One region of the Gracilibacillus saliphilus genome, then DNA from elsewhere that is predicted to be linked to it. Evidence: riboswitches for the same ligand, from Rfam matches in the RefSeq annotation. Region 1 holds a riboswitch; each other region holds the start of a gene.
The links. Region 1 has a riboswitch for cyclic di-GMP ahead of GHT08_RS13020 (diguanylate cyclase domain-containing protein). Riboswitches for the same ligand answer to the same signal wherever they lie in the genome.

Region 1 (6,565 bases):
ATGAAAGTTACTTAACAGAGCAAGCTCATAATCATGAATATATTATTAATTTATATTTAGGAACACCTGAGGGTGCTTTATATTTAAATAATATTCCTGATAGTGAAGTGGATTTAAATGATTACGATTCGACAACAACGGACTGGTATAATCAGGCTACTCAGTCACCTGAAAATGTAATATGGACACAACCGTATATTGATACTGCTTCTGGTAAACCGGTAGTAACTTTGGCCAAAGCATTTTATGGTGATGATAACGAATTAATTGGGGTAGGTGCAATTGATTTTGATATGTATCTAATTGCTTCGAATATGCGTCAAGATTTAGTTACCTCGACTCTTATTACCGGAATTATCGCCGTTATTGTCGGTATAGTAATTGTTACATTAATCGTTAGAGTGATTAACTATAATATTTCGACAATAAAGAGCGAATTGAATCGTTTGGCACAAGGTGATTTATCAGGAGAGGAAGTAGAAGTAAGGAGTAGGGATGAATTCACTGAACTAGCAAATGCAATGAATCAAATGAAAGATAACTTATATGGAATGGTTAATCAGGTGATGATAGCTACTGGGCGTGTGATGCAGCAAAGCAGTACATTAAATCAATCTGCTGACCAGGTACGTGAAGGTAGTGAACAAATAGCTGCTACTATGGAAGAATTATCATCAGGAAGTGAATCACAGGCAAATTCTGCGTCTGACTTATCCGGTTCTGTTGAACAATATAATCGAAAAGTGAAAGAAGTAGCGGACCAAGGTAATCAAGTAGCAAGTGAGTCACAGGATGTTATGAATATAAGTAAGGGGGGACGTACGGAACTAGAAAAGTCTGTTAGCCAAATGAGAACCATCTATCAAATGGTTCAGGACTCTTACCAAAAAGTATCAGGCTTGGACAAGCGTACGGAAGAAATAGATAAAATTGTAATTGTTATTAAAGAGATTGCTGAGCAAACAAATTTACTTGCATTGAATGCCGCCATTGAAGCAGCAAGAGCGGGAGAGGCAGGTAAAGGATTTGCTGTTGTCGCTGATGAGGTAAGAAAACTTGCTGAACAAGTAACAGACTCAGTTGCTGATATAACTGGACTTGTAGCGAATATTCAGGATGAATCAGCACAAATGGCTCACTCCTTAGAATCTGGATTTCAAGAAGTGGAAAAAGGTACAGAACAAATGGAGAGAACTGGTGAGACTTTTACACAAATTAATCAATCCATTACAGATATGGTAAATCGTGTGAAACACATGGTTAAAAGCTTGGAAGAAGTTAATGAAAATAGTGAAGAAATGAATAAATCGGTTGATGAAATTGCAACTGTAAGTGAACAATCTGCTGCTGCTGTTGAGGAAACAGCAGCCTCAGCGGAGGAAACTAATCATTCAATGGAAGAAGTATCAAAAAGTGCCCATGAATTAGATGTCTTAGCCGAGGAATTACAAAAAGAAGTTCAAAAGTTTAAAATTGTATAATATTGTTGAGATAGACTTATATGTCTGTCTCTTTTTTATCAATTAGGATAATGGCAGTTTTCTTAATAGTAAGAAGCTAGATTAAATGTTAGAAAAGAAAACGTAATAATGATATGATTCAATGAGAGTTTGATCACATACTAATCTATACGTCAACTAGCGTATGATTGCTATACAAAGTATAAACTCATTGGAGGTATAATCATGAAGGAGATACAAGCAACAGAATTGGCAAACAAATTAAAAAATGGCGAGAAAGTAAATATCATTGATGTGCGGGAAGATGATGAAGTGGCACAAGGTATAATTCCTGGAGCAAAGCACATAAGATTAGGAGAAATACCTGACCGTTTAGAAGAATTTAATCAAGACGAACATTACTATATGGTATGTCGTTCTGGAGCTCGAAGTGGGAGAGCAACTGAATATTTAGAGGCAAATGGAATTGAAGCAACCAATATGGAAGGCGGCATGCTTGCTTGGGAGGATGAAACTGAAGTACCTGAGTAATGATGCTAAATTGCCTGAAAAAATGCTGAGAGTAATCTTTAGAAGGATTACTCTTTATTTTTTTGATCAAAACTAAGATAAAAATTATTGTATAATATGAGTAGTAAAGAATGTGGTTGGCCCCCTGAATTTATCGTGTTCATTAAAATAATTCTAAATTGTATTGATTATTATTAGATGATTGTTATATGATTGTAGGAAAATAGATTTATGCTCTATGTCAGTTATGTTAATTTTTATGATATAATAGTACTAATAGAAAAAGGCAAATCTATTGAAAAATAGAGACGCAAAACCACAGATCTAAGGTGAAAAATCACAATGATGGCTGGGTTACCTGATATAAACAACAGGAAACCTATACGTTTTTTGTATAGTGTTTTTTTAATACCTAAATAAAGAGTGAATTGAGTGAGGAGACAAACATATGCGCAATGTCATGAGTAAAAAAATATCATTGTTTATATTGATTTTAACTTTATCTGTCTTTGCGCAAATATATGCTGTTCCATTAATTTTTGGTATAACCTTATCCTTTGCACCGGTTTTATACCTAGCATCCATTCGGGTATTCGGCTTCCGATTTGCATTTTTATTAACCATTTGTATGAGTTTACTTACGGAATTTCTTCATATTGGCAATTCATTTGTCTTCATTAGTATTCTTGAAGTACTGATCATAGGAGCGTTTTATTCTAAAAAAGGAAAAGACCTTTTTACGTGGAGTTTTGCTTATTCTATCATTCTATTTATACTATATTTTGTGGTGGAATTACTCTTTCCAGAGGTTTTTGCAAGTATGAAGATTTTAACTAACTTTATGATCCTTCAGGTTATTACCGCTACTTTGGTTTCTGCCTTAGTTGCAGATATGTTATGTGATTACCTTCCGCTTATTTCCAAATTAAAAAGCTGGTTTCCTGCACATAACCAGTTATATTTTGGACAGGTGATTTCTCACATACTAATTTTTTCGGCTGTATTCCCATTACTCATCATCATTGTAGTTAATGCTAGAGCAATGGAAAATGATATATATCAGGAATATTATCTTCATTATCAACAGTTGGAAGAGAGATTACAACGGAAAATAGCAGAAATGGACTCTAATGACATTCAAAATTATGAATTAGACGCTAACTTAGAAAAAGCTAAAATTAAATCGATTTTAGATGAGTTTATTGGCACTTCAAACAAACGAATCTTGATTATGGATCAAGGAGAGCAAATATGGCTTGATACGAATAATCAAAATGAATCAAGTTCTAACCTAGAAATGGAAGCTGGGTTTGTTAAGGAGATTCATTCACATGGTTTTATTTGGCTACCGTCCAGTCACCAAACTTTATCTGATTGGTATCAAGGCTATTATATCGGGGAAACTGCCTTTTTAAACAAAACAACATTATTAATTATTCCTATTAGTAGTAGTGTACTAGCTTTAGCAACTAACCTTACTGATTACCTATTGTTCGCATTGTTTGTTTTATTCATTGCGTTAGTATTTGGTATGTTAGTGAATCGAATATTATCGAATTCTTTATCACATCTGACACAAATGACGACCGATTTACCAGGCAAAATGAAGCGACAAGAAACCTTTTATTGGAAAAATACACCGATTGATGAATTTTCAAAATTGGGACAAAACATTGAAAAAGTAGCAAACCAGCTGCAGCAAATGTTTGCTGATGCTAAAAAGAAGAATGACTTGCTTACTGCAAGGACTAATCAATTAAAAGAATCTGAGTCAAAACTATATCGTTTAGCACACTTTGATACATTAACAGATTTGCCAAATCGTTATTCATTTCATCTTGATTTAACTAAGATGTTAGAGGAACAAGCGAAGCTAGATCGATTTTCGATTGTATTTATTGATTTGGATAAATTTAAACAAGTCAATGATACGCTTGGACATAGTGGAGGAGATTTATTATTAAAATTATTTGCTAAACGGTTAAAGAAATTTGAACAAGGAAAAGCTATTACATTTTATCGTTTAGCTGGTGATGAGTTTGTGGCAATTGTGGAATTAACAACAGAGGAAGAAGTACAAAGGTTGTGCAAACAATTACTTGAAGCCATTACTCAACCGTTAATGATTAATCAAACGGAAATAACACTTACTGCTAGTATTGGAATAAGTTTTTATCCTGAGAATGGAAAGACTTTAGATGCCTTATTGCATCATGCTGATTCGTTAATGTATGAAGAGAAAAAACGTCATCATGATCTAGAAGATTTGACATAAGGGGAGGAAAACGATTGAAACCATTCACAATATGGATAGCTGCAATAAGTATACTGATCTTAGTAGGTTGTCATTCTTCAAGTTTTAAGCCCCTTCAGGAATCTTCTCTAAGTAGTGACTTGGTTGAGGTAGAAGAGGAGTCTGCACAAGCGAACGAATTGGTTATTTGGACGCATAGTAACGTCTTTGAAGATTCATTACCAGAGTTTTTAGACATGCATCCAGGTGTTGATGTCAATATAAAAGTGATTGATGAAAATAATCTAATCAAAGAATATCGACAAGGTATGTTAGCTGGAAAAACACCTGATTTATATATTTTACCTGATTATGCTTTAGGTGAATTTACTGGTATAAGCGGTTTTGAAAATTTATACGAAAAAAGCTATTATGACGAAAGTTTTTTTGACCGAAGACCAGAAAGCTTGTTAAATCATTATAAAAGTGAAGATGGAACCGACATGTTTGCGATCCCGTTATTGTTTTTCCCTTATGTTACTTACTATAGAGCAGATATATTAAGTGAATATGGCTACCCTAGTGACCCACTAGAATTATCCAAATATATAAATGACTATGAAAATTGGCTAGAAATGGCTAAAGACCTCAAAGAAAATGGCCACTATATTTTAGATTCGGAGCATATGTTACTAGAGATGGTATTAAGAACCAATTACTTTTTAGACGAAGAATTCGAGTATTTGGGGGATGATGAGCCTTTTGTTACTACTTTTAATATCGCAACAGAGGTAGTTGAAAAAGACCTTAGCCCTTATGTTAATATTTGGGATGAAAGAGGAAGAGAAGCATTTCAAAATGATAACTTAGTAATGTTTCAAATGGCTAGTTATGTTGCAAGTCGTTTACAGGAGTGGGTTCCAGAGCAAAATGGAAAATGGGGAATCACGACTTTACCTTTTGGATTAGCAGGTGTCGACAAGCAGGCAAGTATGTCTATTGCCATCTCTGAAAAAAGTCAACATAAGGAATTGGCATGGGAATTTGCAAAAAAGATGGCTGATGACATGCTATATATGTATGAACATGTAGAAAACGATCCATATTTCATTAATCCCGATTTAAAACAACTATACTGGATTGCTTTAAACAAAGAAGTCCCAGGTAGACCTCAATCTTTAGATCAAGACATTAAATTTATTTGGGATGTAGCGATGAAAGATTTCCATGGTGGAAAGGCTATTACAAGTGAAGCAATCGAACATATAAATGAGGAAATAAAGGAAAGAATAAAGTATGATCAGAGAGCATTACAGAAATTACTAAACACACAGACTCAGGAAGAGGCCAGATGGGAATAAAAGAGTTTATGTTCAAAGGAAGTATAAAATCAACTCAATGATCGTGTTAATCGAAGTAGTAACTTTGAAATGTTTTATGTGTATTTGCCAACACTCCGACTAATTACTTCGCTTTCCACGGGCACGGCCTCAACTAACATTGCAAAGAAAAACATTTTGCAAAGTGGATTTTCGGCTCGTGCTATTCCCGCAGGAGTCTTCGCAATTAGTCTCCGCTCTGAGAAGGTGCAACAATTTTTATCATAAAATAGGTTGATTTTTTACAATGGACAAAGTGGCAAATGCTATTTGTAATTATAAAAGCAACCGTATTACTTCATGCTAGCGTTGTAGAGAATGATCATAGTGAAGGCCGCCCACTTCCGCTCCTAGGGGAAACCCCACGGAAAGGGATGTGGGCAGCCGAAGCGATGGTTATGTGATTGATATATTTCAAAATGGTCACTAAAACAATTCATTTCGAATAGTCCTCTTGTAAACCTCCTGAAGCACCTTATTTCAAGTAACTCGTGTAGTATAGCGGTCTCCTAATCATTAAGAATGCCTATTTTTCTAACATTTCGTGTCAATTAGACCATTTCTAATCGATGGTAACTAAATCCATTCTGCATCAAACGAATACACACAACACTTTACTTATCAACTTATTGGAATGTATTGATGCCTAATCGATATAGGATTATGATGATATGATGTTATAATTAGAATATAAGGTATTTAAAGAAGTGGTTGGTGATCAAGATGGAAATGGAATTAAAAATATCCACAGGAATTCCTGGGTTTGATAAGACGATTGACTCGCTGAGACTAGGAGATAATGTAGTATGGCAAGTGGATAACATTCATGCATATAAAGATATTATTACTCCGTATGTTGACAAAGCTTTACAAGATGGTCGAAAAGTTATCTATGTACGCTTCGGTAAACATGAACCATTGGTCGAAAGAGAAGGAGTTCAACAGTATAATGTTGATGCTAAAAAAGGATTTGAAAGCTTTGC
Region 2 (6,565 bases), on a different contig from region 1:
GCGTTTGGATGAAAGAGCTCCAAACGTTTATTTAAATAGCAAAGAAACTATAAAAATTGAGTGCCTGTCTAGCTCCGAACGCCTAAAAACTAGGCGACTTCACGAATCACCCTACGATAAGTCATTATCGGTTCGTAAACTCACCGTGATTCCTTTATCTCAGTTGATTCTGAAGTCGCTAAGTTTCTAACGAAATCTGTCATGTCCTCAACCGAAATTAAAATTTGATCATTGTAACCATCTTCATTGATATTTCCCGACTTAATATTCATTTGTATTTGATTGTTATTCTCGAAAGAAAGGACAACCCCAATAAAATCTGGAGTATTTGAATAAGACTCTTCTTCCGAACAACTAAGACTATCAACATCCATTTTTTCATTTTTAAACCCCGATATTCATTATTTTCACCACTTTATACTACATAGCAGTTCAAGAAATTAAACAAGCTGAATGATACAGAGCAAGCATATTTCTCTCGTTACCTACATATAGTTTATTGAGATGCTAGTACGCCTTAGCTAAGCAAAGGAAAGGGGGAAGTGCTTTGCAAGAAGCCTTTACATTTAATATTCATGAAGCAATAGCTTTTGATAAGGAACAGCAAATCCAGGAAATGTTAGGCATTGGATTAGAGCCGGTAATTTCAATGGAGGAAATAGGTAACACACTTTCTATCAGAGGAGTAATGGAACTGAAAGGAGAGTATATTAGAAACAATGCTCCTGTCGAAAGTGAAGTTCGCCAAACAGACGCAACCTTTGTAGAACGAGTAGAATCTTTGTCTGATGAAGTAAATGAATTTTTCCATAAATTCCTTATTGATGTATCGATTCCAATGGAGAGAATCCCTTCATTAGATGATGTCTCAATTGAAGTAGATCATTTTGATTATACATTAGCATCTGCAAATGAAATGGCGATAGAAGCAACTCTTGCTATTCAAGGTATTGAAGAACCACAAGTTGAAGAAGAAATTCAAGAAGAGGAGACTCTGCCATCTTTTGAAGAAAATCGTCTGGATGAAGAACTAGAAGAAGAGGAAGAAGATACATTTCATTTAGAAGTAGATCCAGAGTTAGATAATGAACCAGAAGAGGAAAAAGTGGTAGATATCAGCAGTGTCCGAAATGATTCTGAAACAGTTGAAGAAGAAGATAGTATAGATGAACAGGAAGAGGACTTAGTAAGAGAGCCTGAAGATGATTTCGTATTAGAAAGTGATGAGGAAGAAGAGGAAAATACTGGAGAAAAATTGCATGTCCAAGCAAGGGAAGAGCGGACAAATGACACATCCTATTTATTGAATATTTTTGCTGGTGAAGAAAGTGCTAGCTATACTCGACTAAAATTATATATCGTGCAACCTGATGATCAGATGCAAACTATCGCTGAGCGTTATCAAGTTTCTCCTAGACAAATTATGAGAACGAACCGTCTAGAAGAAGAGGATATAACGGCAGGTCAATTAATTTATATTCCCATAACCTCAGAAGATTAAAGATTTAATCCCTTGGTGCCAGTCAAGGGATTTTTTGTTTACGTGTATAGAGAGGCATAAATTTTAAGTACTGACTGAGTGAATCGTTACGTGTTAATAACTCTGTATTTTTTTATTTTTAAAAGGAGGAAGACAAATGGAGTGGTCACAAATAATCGAAGCATATCAATTACAACCGGAGGAAATTGAGCAAGTGACAGAAAGAGTGTATAAAATAAAGGCAAACTCACAACAGTATGCTTTAAAAAAATCAAGGTTATATCCAGATGACTTAGGGAGATGGCAAGCAATTCAACAATATATACAACAAAAACAGATATTAGGATTTGTCCCGATTTATTTTGCCAAAAGTAATCAACCATTTGTAATAGATCAAGATCAAATTTATTATCTGATGCCATGGGTAGAACAGGATTATACGGATCAGCCTATAGATGAATATGCATCTGTTATTCACGCCATAGGACGTCTACATGCTGCAACGATGGATTATCATCAGATTGCACCATTAAAACAAAACAAAGATGGTATGGAACAGCAATTTCAGCAAGAATTATCCAGCTATCGGGACCAAATGTTAAAGTACGTTCGCTATTTTGAAGCAAAGCGTTTTATGTCCCCTTATGAGTTGCAAATTTGCATGTATTATCGTGATATAGAACAAACATTTAATCAACTAGAAAGATGGCAAGAAATTTATTTAGATGTAATGGAAGAAACAAACGAAATGAAATATACCTTATGTCATGGGAATATACGACCTTCTCACTATGTGATCACACAAGCAAACACATATTTTTTGAATTGGGAACATGCATTGATGACATCTCCAACCTATGATTTAGTAAATTATTATCAATATTTATTTCAATTTCATGACTGTGATATGGGGAAAGTGACAGATTCATTTTCTATCTATTGTCGTTATATTGATTTATCGGACTATGAAAAATCTTTATTAGTTTTACAATTACTGTCTCCGGCAAATTGGTTTCATGAAGTATTTACCAGTGTGCAATCATCGAGAAATAAAAATAATATAAATTGCTCCATCAAAATTGAGCAGGAATATCGTAAGTTATTATTTGGGTTACAGCTACAAGAATTTATTTATAAAACATTAAAGTCAGAGCAATTTGAAGAAACGTATTAGAGCATTATATCCATTCTAATTGAAAAGCAATAAGAATACCAATTAGAATTCCTAACAATAAAACGTCAAAAGTAGTTGGTATAAATATTGTTCGTATCCCCTGAAAGATCACGATTGGAAGTGTACATCGTTCACAAATTAATATCCATTCTCGAGCCCAAGGTGGTAGACGGTAACGATAATAACGAGACAAAGTATCACCTCATTCACGATATAATAATTCATTATATTGTAGTTTATGCAGTAAAATTGGAATTGTACCCAAAATAAAAGTTTTAATTAAATTCATTTTAATGGAATACGTAATAAAATCTTTGCAAAATATATCTAGTTCAATTTTCTCAAAAATCTATAGATATGCAGGAATATAATTGATGCATATCGAATATATACTAGATAATAGGTACTATGGATTCGCAAAAAATCTATTGTTGTTTTATAGGGGGGTGTATAGCGGTAGTGTTCTTTTGGAATAATATAAGTTTAAGCTGATCGACGAATGAAAAAATTAGGAGCTACTGTTATAGTAACATTTAAGCAAGTGATAAGGATATAAGGGCTTGCATGATACTCTAACTATGGATTCGTACGTTGTATATTCGATAGATACAATCAGAAAAAGGCAAACCTATTGAGAGGTAGGGACGCAAAGTTACAGGTCCGTTTAATACATATGTATTCGGATGGCTGAGCTGCCTGAAATACAGTAGTGTATTTTAGGAGGGGAATACGTTTATGCCAACAAAAGTAAACGTGGATTATGAATGGATTTACTTGATAGCAAAAGCGAAAGCGGAAGGTTACACAGTAGAAGAAGTTCGAGAATTCCTAAAACAGAATAAATACAAGTCCAACGTGCAACCAAACTAATAATAAAACCCTACAAAATAGGGTTTTTTATTTTTTAAGAAAGTATATAACCATAGGGAGCACAACATTTTTAGAGATTTCAACACTATTTTTTAGCGCTTTTATGGAATTACACTACATAGAGTTTTCAATAGTTCCTGGTTTGTATCAACAGAATAATAGGATGTTTACGTAAATATTGCATTTTGATTTGGAAAAAATATTTGTTTTTAGATGGTGCTGGTTTATTAGACTGAAAATGACAATTTTGATATACTAACTGCGATCGATATGATACATACAAATCGTTTAAAAGGTGAAAACTATCGTAATTAATAATGGCTCTAAAACAAGAAGGGAAGGATTCGATGATAGGAAACAGACCTAAAATAGTTGTACTTGGAGCAGGCTATGCAGGAATGATGACAACCAAACGTTTAACACAACAATTTGCACCAGAAGAAGCAGAGATTACATTAGTCAACAAACACAATTATCATTACCAAACAACGTGGTTGCATGAAGTAGCTGCAGGAACAATTGATGTCAATCGCTCTCGAATTATGATTTCCGATGTCATTAATACTCGCCGCGTAAATTTTGTACATGATACAGTGGTGAAAATTAACAAAGAATCCAAAACAGTTCAACTAGAAAATGGCGAAATTAATTATGATTATTTAGTGATTGGACTAGGTTTTGAAAAAGCCGCATTTGGTATTCCTGGTATGGAAGAGCATGCTTTTTCGATTCAGAGTGTCGACACGAGTCGTATGATTAGAGATCATATTGAATATCAGTTTGCTCGTTATCGTAATGAGAAAAATCCTGATCCAAGTATGCTAACGATCGTTGTAGGTGGTGCAGGTTTCACCGGTATCGAATTTTTAGGTGAGTTAGCAGAACGAATTCCGCTATTATGTAAGAAATATGATATCCCACGTCAAGACGTAAGGATCATTGATATTGAAGCAATGCCTACCATTTTACCAAACTTTGATGAAGAATTATTAACTTACGCGAAAGAATCCTTGGAATATCGTGGTATAGAATTCAAGCTTGGTACCAAGATTAAAGAGGTGAAAGAAGACTCCGTTGTTGTTGGCGAAGAGGAAGAAGAAGAAATTAAAGCAGGTACGATAGTTTGGACTGGTGGTGTACAAGCTAATCGAATTGTAGGAGAATCTGGTTTTGAATTAACGAAAGGTAAAGTCAATGTAGATGCAACATTACGTGCTCCAGGACATGATGAAGTCTTTATTTTAGGTGATTGTGCCTGGGTAATGAATAACGAAACTGGAAAACCATACCCACCTACAGCCCAAATTGCCATACAGGAAGCAGATGTATGCGCGCATAATCTTAGAACGATGATTTATGGTGGTACATTACAAGAATTCAAATTCGATGATAAAGGAACAGTTGCATCTTTAGGGGGAAGTGATGCGATGGGCACGGTATTTGATGGCAATAAATTATATGGTATGCAGGCAAAAGTGATGAAAAATGTGATTGATGACCGCTACTTGTTCTTATTAGGCGGGCCAATGCTCGTACTAAAAAAGGGTAAATTCCGTCCGTTTTAACAGAACTATAAAAGAGGAGGAAATCATATGAAAAATACATTATTTTACACATTATTAACAGTAGTTGCGACCATTGCATATGTATTTGTTTCTAGGAAAATGGAAGATAAGCGGGATTTTCGCTAATAATTGTGAGCAGATACAATCAGGTGTCTGCTCTATTACATTACATAGACCTAGTACTTTGGAGGAGATGTCATGTTTTCGATTAAACAATTGGTTTTTAAGGATATACTAACAGTCAACAAATTGGAAATTGAATCAGGTAAAATTTACTGCTTATTTGGAGAAAGTGGCAGTGGTAAATCTACCTTGTTAAAAATGTTTAACAGCATGCTTACTCCTGATCAGGGTACTATTACTTATAAAGGTCAATCGATCGCAAACTTAGACCCTGTTCAATTAAGAAGAGAAGTGGTAATGCTTGGACAGGACCCCATAGTTTTTGAAGGAACAGTTCGCGATAACCTTTTAATAGGACGGCAATTTGCAGATGAAGCAGATGTCGAAGATCAGGTGTTGATTGATTTATTAAAAGACTTACGTCTAACAAAAGATTTAGATGAAGAAGCGGATAAACTATCTGGTGGTGAACAACAAAGGTTAGCATTTGGACGTGTGCTTTTGACGAATGCCGAAGTCTACTTGATGGACGAACCTACATCCGCTCTTGATGAAGAAACGGAAACCGCGATTATGGACTTGTTTACAAAGAAAATCCGTGACGAAGGTAAAACGGCGATCATGGTTACACATTCAAAAGAAGTCGCAGAAAAATATAGTGATGAAATTATCTATATGAACGACATAGTAACGAAAGAGGGTGCTCTTTCATGAATGAAATGCTTGAAATTACGATATGGCAGCTCGTTACTGCTTATATTTTTATAGTCATCCTACTTGCGATCGTCCGCTGGCGTAAAATTCCGCGAGAGAAAGAGATCATTATTGCTACACTAAGAATGACGATTCAACTTGTATTAGTTGGCTATGTACTCATGTTTATATTTGAAAATGAGAAAATGATTTACTCGATTATCGTCATTATTATCATGGAAACATTTGCTGTTTATAATATTTATAAACGCACGAAGCAAACCTTAAGTAGAGAGTTAAAGAAAATTATTGCGATTTCGATGGTATCCGGTACTTTATTTGCTTTTCTTTATTTTGATTTTATTGTTGTTCAGTTTTCGCCTTGGTATGATCCCCGCTATTTCATACCGATTGCAGGAATGTTAATCGGGAACTCTATGACTGGTATTACACTGGGAGTTAGCTCTTTAGTGGAAGGATTCAGCTCACGGAAGAAAGAAGTGGAAGCTGCATTGATGTTAGGAGCGCCACCGAATAAAGCATCACAGGGTATTGTTAATCATGCTTTTGATTCAGCGATCTTACCGACAATCAACAGTATGGTCGGAATGGGGATTGTTTTTTTACCAGGAATGATGACCGGTGTTATTTTATCAGGGG
Region 3 (6,565 bases), on a different contig from region 1:
AAAAGCAATTGGCGTCTCTACTGTACAAGGATTTTTATTAGCACGACCAGAGCCATTAGAAGTAATCAGAAAATATGAAATCGATGATTCTGAAGATAACGGCTTTTGCAGCGAAGTAAACAAATGAATCGATTATCGCTCTTCTGGGGATAGCTAGTTCTCTTCCCTGGATATTTCGTTTTGTTCCGGGGATAAAGGCATATATCCCCGGAACAATGAAACTTATCCATGGAACAGAAATACTTATACAACGACTATAAAACACGAACTTGATGTTCGTGTTTTGTCATAAAGCAACTTCTCTTATTAATCTATTCCGATATCATTACTCTTCCCTCTTGTTACTATCATTCCCTTTATCTTGATCTTTAGGGATTTCCTTAGTCGGTTTTTCTTCTGATTTGCCTTTATCTGCTGCTTTTTCCTCAGCCTTTTTTGGTGTTTCAGGATCTCTTAGCTCTTCCTTTTCGGGCTTTTGATTTGGCTTTTCAGGCTTTTCATTTGATGGAGGCTTCTCCATTTTCTTTTGCTTATTTTGATCATTTGAGGGCGAATTCGATTTTTCAGATGGAGATTTTTCATTATTACGTTCTTTATCCCTTTTATGTTTTTCTTCCTTAGATGGAGCTTGTTCAGCATTTTGTTTGTTTTCTTCGCCGTTCTTCTCATTTTTAGACTGCTTTTCACCTTCTTTTTTTGGAACACTAGTACTAGAATTGTGCTTTGACGATGAGTTTTCCGTTTCCTCTTTTGTATTTTTGGCTGCTTCCTCTTTATTTGGAGAAGATGATGACTTAGCACGTTCTGATTTTTTTCTTTCGCTTGCCTTTTCAGCTTCTTTTTCAGCGATTTGACGAAGTTCTTTTACCGACTTATTTTGCACATCTTTAATATCAACTTCAACTTCGTCGTTACTCATTTCTTGGTACATTCGATAAGAATTGACGGAAAGGTCCACCTCTTTTGCCTTCTTATAATAATCTTCATTTTCAACATAAACTTCCATTTCCGCTTCTACATAATTCTCCCCAAGAGAATGATTAAATATTTCTTCCACTGAACGTGAATTATTTGATATGGAATGGTCCTGCAACTCAATCCAGGTCGCTGTAATGATGACAGGCGTATCAGCGGATAAATAGTTATCATTTTTTAGTCGAACAACGATCTCATTAATCACCTTATCGATACCTTGACCTTTCACGTCCAAGTCTTTAATGACACGGTTTGCGTCTTCATTTAATCCCGTTATCTCTATCACATGTAAATCTTCGTCCAGAGATAATTCCATACTTGGATTAATATCCACCGCAAGTAGATAAGCGGATTGTTGCGGTTGAAAAAGAGAAACATTCATAATCGCAAATAGTAAGATTGCAGCTAGTGCTATTAATGGTAATACTTGCTTTCTATTTCCTAACAGTAAAGGGGATTTTTTTACTCGATATGTCACATACTCACCAACAGCTGGAATGTCATGTTGATCATGAGGAACATTACAAAATGTACCATCATCACACATTAGAACAACCTGGTGTTCTTGAACCTCCATGACAACACCTTTGATTTTTTGCTTCACTTTTTCTCCCCCCTTACCTTATTACGTAAAAATGTCTGTAAATTTTTCCATTCAGGATGTAATAAAATAATAATAATAGCGATAATATACTTTCGGTATTTTTCGATTGTTTTGACACGGTAATTGGCTACCTTTAAAAATTCCTTCATCGGAAATTGTTTTCGGTTAAATAATTGTTCGACAAGTTTATCTCTCTGAATAAATTCTTCTGCAATATTCAGTACTTTCTTTCTTGTTCGCTTTTGTTTTGGACTATGTGCTTCTAATTCTTCAAATCGTATGTAAAATTGTGACAATTGATCATCTAAATCAATAATTTCAGAAGCTATATTGCTAATTCGTTGATCTTGATGATACTGTTTTACCGACTCTTTTACACGGTTTGCTTCTAAAAGCTTATCCCCTTTTTTCATCAAGTTTTGATAATGATTTTCTTTTCTGAAAAAATCAATCAATTCGCGATGAATGATTAAATAGACATAGTTTAAAAAGGTTCTACCTTTTTGAGGATCATAGGTGTCAATGGCACGATTAAAGGCAATTAAGGCAATACTCGCCTCGTCATCATTCCATGTTTTAAATTTGTTACATACTTTTCCAACCACACTCAATATATATGGTTGGTAATATTGAATCAACTGTTCTCGACGTAACTCATTGCCTTTCTGTATCTCATTGATGATATGCTCGATGTCTTCTTGCTTCATCTGCTCCTCTCCCTTATCACTACTAAAAAAAGAAAGCTTTACCCTTCAACAGTCTTAAAATATGTAGAAAGATAAAGCATTTCTATATTTAATGTAAGCTATAAATAGCGACGGGTAAAGATATTTTCGAGAATTTTGTCGGAATTTGTTTTATTTTGCAACAACTATTGAATTCCTCGCCCATTTATTGATGATTCGGTTTACCATTTTCCTTTTCTTGCTTTTGACGATTTTCTTTGGCTTTTTTAGCTTGCTTTTTTTCGGCTTCTTCTTCAGCTTTCTCTTGCTTTTCTAGGGCCTTTTCTTCTGCTTTTTTCCGCTTTTCTTGAGCTTTTTCTTTTGCTTTTTCTTTTGCTTTATTAGCTTTCTCTTCTGCATCTTCTATTTTTTCTTGCGCCTTTCGCTCAGCTTTCTCAGCTTTTTCAGCAGCCTTTTGTTGTTTCTTTTCAGCCTTTTCTTCTGCCTTTTGTTGTTTCTTTTCAGCTTTGTTCTGTTTTTGTTCTGCTTTCACAACAGCTTCCGCTTCTTTATCATTTTCTTCCTCAACTTGTTCTGCAGCCGCTTCTTCACGTTCCTCTTGTAATTCTCTTTCTTCTTCTTCTTCTTTTTCTTGCTCTTGTTCATCTTCGTCTTCGTCTGATACAGCTTTTTCCGCTTTCGCTCTTAGATAGTTTTCTTCTGCACGCTTTTGATTTTCAAGCGCTTTTGCGATACCTGCTTTTGCTTCTTCTGGTAAATCTTCACGCTCTAATAAAGCTTGCAGTTTGATTGTACGTTGTTTGGCGCTTTCTCTTAATTCTTCTTCTGATTTATCTTGATCCTCCGCACTTTCTTCTTGATTTTCTTCATCGGAGTCTTCTCCTTGCTCATTTTCATCATTATCGTCACTATCAGGTAATTCTACTCTTTCTACTTCGTCAACCTCTTCATTTGCTTCCTCTTCTGATGCTTCTCGCTCTTCCTCTGATTCTTCTAATTCACTTTCTAAACGCTCCAAATATTCCTCATATTGTTCAATTAACTGTTCTGCTTCCTCGAGATTACCTTCTTCAATAGTTGCTTCTATTTCACTTAAACGATCATTAGCGAACTCATCTAATAATAACGCTCTTTCCATTTGATCCTCTGTTAGTGCAAGCTCTGTTTCCTCAATTAAAATCGATGTATCATATAATTCCTCATCAGGAGTTACCGTTTCCTCTGCTTCATTTGCAAACGCCGTATTCCCTACAAAAAATACACTAATAGTTGCTAGTGATAACCATGTTTTTAATTTCATATCTGCTATTCCCTCCATTTAAAATATAGTAATGCCTTCATTGAATGCATTAATTTGATTCTTGCTTTCCTGATAATGTTGTTCAGGTGTCATATAAGTAAAAATTAATTGGTGTTCCGAACCTTGGTGAAAGTAAACATCCCCACGAATATTTTCTTTTCGGTTCGTAATCAGTGCTATGTAATTCTCATCGTCTTCTATTAATTCTACTTTTTTAGAAAATGATGCTAGTACATCCTTTTTCAAGATATCAATCGTTTGTTCTTTGCTTACGATCGAGACTATTAATCTGGTTGTCCCATTAGAAAAAATCACGTTTTGCTCTTGTTCAGCAGTTGCTTCTTCATCAACCGACCAACCATCAATTTCTTCTATTTGGAAAACGTCATTTTCATACAACACTGCTTCTGTTTCTGCTTGTCCAGCATTGTTATCATCATTTGTAGCATCTTCACCTTGACCACAAGCACATAACATGAACAAACAGGTGATCATCATTGCTCGTTTCAACGTCTCACCTCCATCTTTTTTTCCCACTCTTGGCAGCTGGCTGACATGATTAGCCCCTATAGCTTTGCGTCACTGTTTTTCAACAGTTTTGCCTTTCTCCCTTTTCTACTACCTATACGAAAGAATCTAATCAAAACAGGGGGGAAACTGAAAATTGTTTTAAACGTAATTAACATTATGTCTATTATTTTTAATAGAACATTAACACTTTTTACAATGTATGATGCTACACTAGACTTGTAAAATAATAGATTGGAGGAATGGATGAAATGAAGAAGTTTGTTTCTGTTGTTACGTTGTTGGTGGTTGTTATGTTAGTTGCCTCCCCTTCCCTTGTCGCTAGTGTTCATCTTGATCCGAAAGAAGAAAAGTATGATGACTATGTTGCAGAACTTGTCCAAAAGCAACCAGGCATAACTACTGAAGAAGTGAAAGAAGCTATTGCTTTAGCTGCAGAAGAAACCCGAAAGCCAGAAATGGTTATTGCCAAACAAGCTTTAAATGAACTAAACCAAGCGATCAAACAGGAAAATGCTGAAAAGGATACCTCCATTTCCGTTATGGGCGGAAGTTCCGGTGCCTATAAATTAGAACCTGCCAGAAATAAAGGGGACTTATTCTATACTCCTTCCTCAACATTAGGTATCCAGCACGGTCATAATGGAATCTATCACACTACTACAAATATCGTAGAATCAATCCCTGACACAGGTGTTAGAAAAATAAAATACAATGCACGAAATGTTGAAAAAGATGCTGTTATGCAATCTGTCCAATCCTCGCAAACAAATCGGGATAAAGCTGCTGACTGGGCTAATTCCAGAGTAGGAGTAGATGCATATTCCTATAACTTTGCGACAAACCGCCATACAAGTAAATATGGTGATAAAAATTGCTCAAAATTAATATGGAGTGCTTATATGTTAGAGGCAAATATTGACTTAGACAAAAATCAAGGCTTCGGCGTCTATCCAACAGATATACGTGATAGCTCCTATACTGTTACGTATAACACCATTCAATAAGCTTAGGAGAGTCTATGAAAAATTTTCTACACTATATCGTTTTACTAGTATTGCTCGTTTTGATAGGCGGATGTGGAAATACACAATATGAAAGTATTCATGAATCAATCGGTCTATTATATTTTTCTACCTCTATAGATAAAAGTAATGGCAAAGGTAGTCTCTATACCATCGATTCATCCGGTAAGGTTGCCAATGTATTAGAAACAGAAGGCTTGGAGTTAGGAGAAATATATCATCAAAACGATACAGTGATCGTCAATGATGTATCACACAGTTATCTAATCGATGAAGATATCAGTGAAGAAACGCGAGAACAAAAAGAATATACCGCGATTTTCGCAGATTATATGGATGATGGAGAACGGGTCGAATTATACAACAGTGGATATGATGAAAATGGAACTTATCATTCTCATCTATATTGGGAGCACGAAGGCAAGATGCAATTTCAGGATCTACGCTATTTTATAACGACAGCAGGCATTTATGACGATTCGCTCTATGTTTTAGAAGAAAAAGAAACGGATGAACACATGGTACTACAAGAAATTGTGTTGGATGAGACTGCAGTAGACAATCCATTACTATCATTAGATTATCAAACCGACGAGCTTGTCCCATTAACTGATATGATCGTTACGGAAGAACTAATTTATTGTATTGTTGATATCCAACAGGAATATTCGGTCTTGGTGATCAATAAAGATACTGGAAAAGTCAATGAAAATAACTTTTTGTCATTCGATTCCAATGAGAACATGTCTACCTATTTACCTTATTCCGTCTACAATAGTATTCACTGGTCAGATAACCAATTATTTTTCTTAGATGGACAAGGTAGCTTGTATCAATTTAACAAAGATGGAGTACTAGAAACTACGTATGAGGTACCGGACACAAGTGATGAGAGCCTATATATTTTTCCATCTTGGTCGGAAAATGATTTGTATGTCTTTGAAATGACTGAGACTTCTTCGGTAAAAAAGATAAACTTGAGGGAAATGGATCTGGAGGATGAACTAGAATTAAAGGAAGGTTCATTTTCTGAGATTAGTGAACAGTTTTTGTATGATTTTGAAGTGATCAATGGGTTTTAAGCAAGGGGTGAGGCCTCTTGCTTTTTTATATGAAAATCCGCATTTATATTAGTATATATTCCTCTTACAAGCATTTTAACTTGTACATATTATATGGATATGTAACGGAAAGGAGGAAAACAATTGGCAAAGCAATCAAAACCGATGACAGCGAATTTAGCAAAGCAATTACTTTCCGATAGTAAAGTTTATTTAACGCCTGAGGGTAAGAGGATATTGAATAGTATGGTAAAAAAATAATCTTTTACAACAAGTGTGCACTTTCTAGTGCGCACTTGTTGTTGTCATTATTTCCAATTGGTTCAATAAAAACCCTGTTATCTATTTAATATTTGTTTATTTCATCTAAAAGTTTCCTGATAGTT

Region 2: it holds a riboswitch for cyclic di-GMP, as region 1 does, so the genes downstream of both, GHT08_RS15400 (anti-repressor SinI family protein) here and GHT08_RS13020 (diguanylate cyclase domain-containing protein) in region 1, are expected to answer to the same signal.
Region 3: it holds a riboswitch for cyclic di-GMP, as region 1 does, so the genes downstream of both, GHT08_RS00895 (hypothetical protein) here and GHT08_RS13020 (diguanylate cyclase domain-containing protein) in region 1, are expected to answer to the same signal.

The regions. Positions count from the first base shown of each region.
Region 1 is NZ_WJEB01000019.1:43,444-50,008, reverse strand. It holds gene GHT08_RS13030 (methyl-accepting chemotaxis protein) at 1-1,481, shown strand, start outside; gene GHT08_RS13025 (rhodanese-like domain-containing protein) at 1,686-1,991, shown strand; cyclic di-GMP riboswitch class I at 2,246-2,332, shown strand; gene GHT08_RS13020 (diguanylate cyclase domain-containing protein) at 2,419-4,245, shown strand; gene GHT08_RS13015 (ABC transporter substrate-binding protein) at 4,260-5,564, shown strand; gene GHT08_RS13010 (PEP/pyruvate-binding domain-containing protein) at 6,306-6,565, shown strand, end outside.
Region 2 is NZ_WJEB01000025.1:8,664-15,228, reverse strand. It holds gene GHT08_RS15420 (hypothetical protein) at 141-374, opposite strand; gene spoVID (stage VI sporulation protein D) at 548-1,501, shown strand; gene GHT08_RS15410 (phosphotransferase) at 1,638-2,654, shown strand; gene GHT08_RS15405 (hypothetical protein) at 2,659-2,847, opposite strand; cyclic di-GMP riboswitch class I at 3,266-3,354, shown strand; gene GHT08_RS15400 (anti-repressor SinI family protein) at 3,390-3,524, shown strand; gene GHT08_RS15395 (NAD(P)/FAD-dependent oxidoreductase) at 3,872-5,089, shown strand; gene GHT08_RS15390 (ABC transporter ATP-binding protein) at 5,288-5,926, shown strand; gene GHT08_RS15385 (ABC transporter permease) at 5,923-6,565, shown strand, end outside.
Region 3 is NZ_WJEB01000001.1:223,045-229,609, reverse strand. It holds gene GHT08_RS00915 (EAL domain-containing protein) at 1-127, shown strand, start outside; gene GHT08_RS00910 (anti-sigma-I factor RsgI family protein) at 326-1,579, opposite strand; gene sigI (RNA polymerase sigma-I factor) at 1,576-2,286, opposite strand; gene GHT08_RS00900 (DUF5667 domain-containing protein) at 2,471-3,565, opposite strand; gene GHT08_RS00895 (hypothetical protein) at 3,584-4,075, opposite strand; cyclic di-GMP riboswitch class I at 4,104-4,178, opposite strand; gene GHT08_RS00890 (hypothetical protein) at 4,345-5,100, shown strand; gene GHT08_RS00885 (hypothetical protein) at 5,115-6,200, shown strand.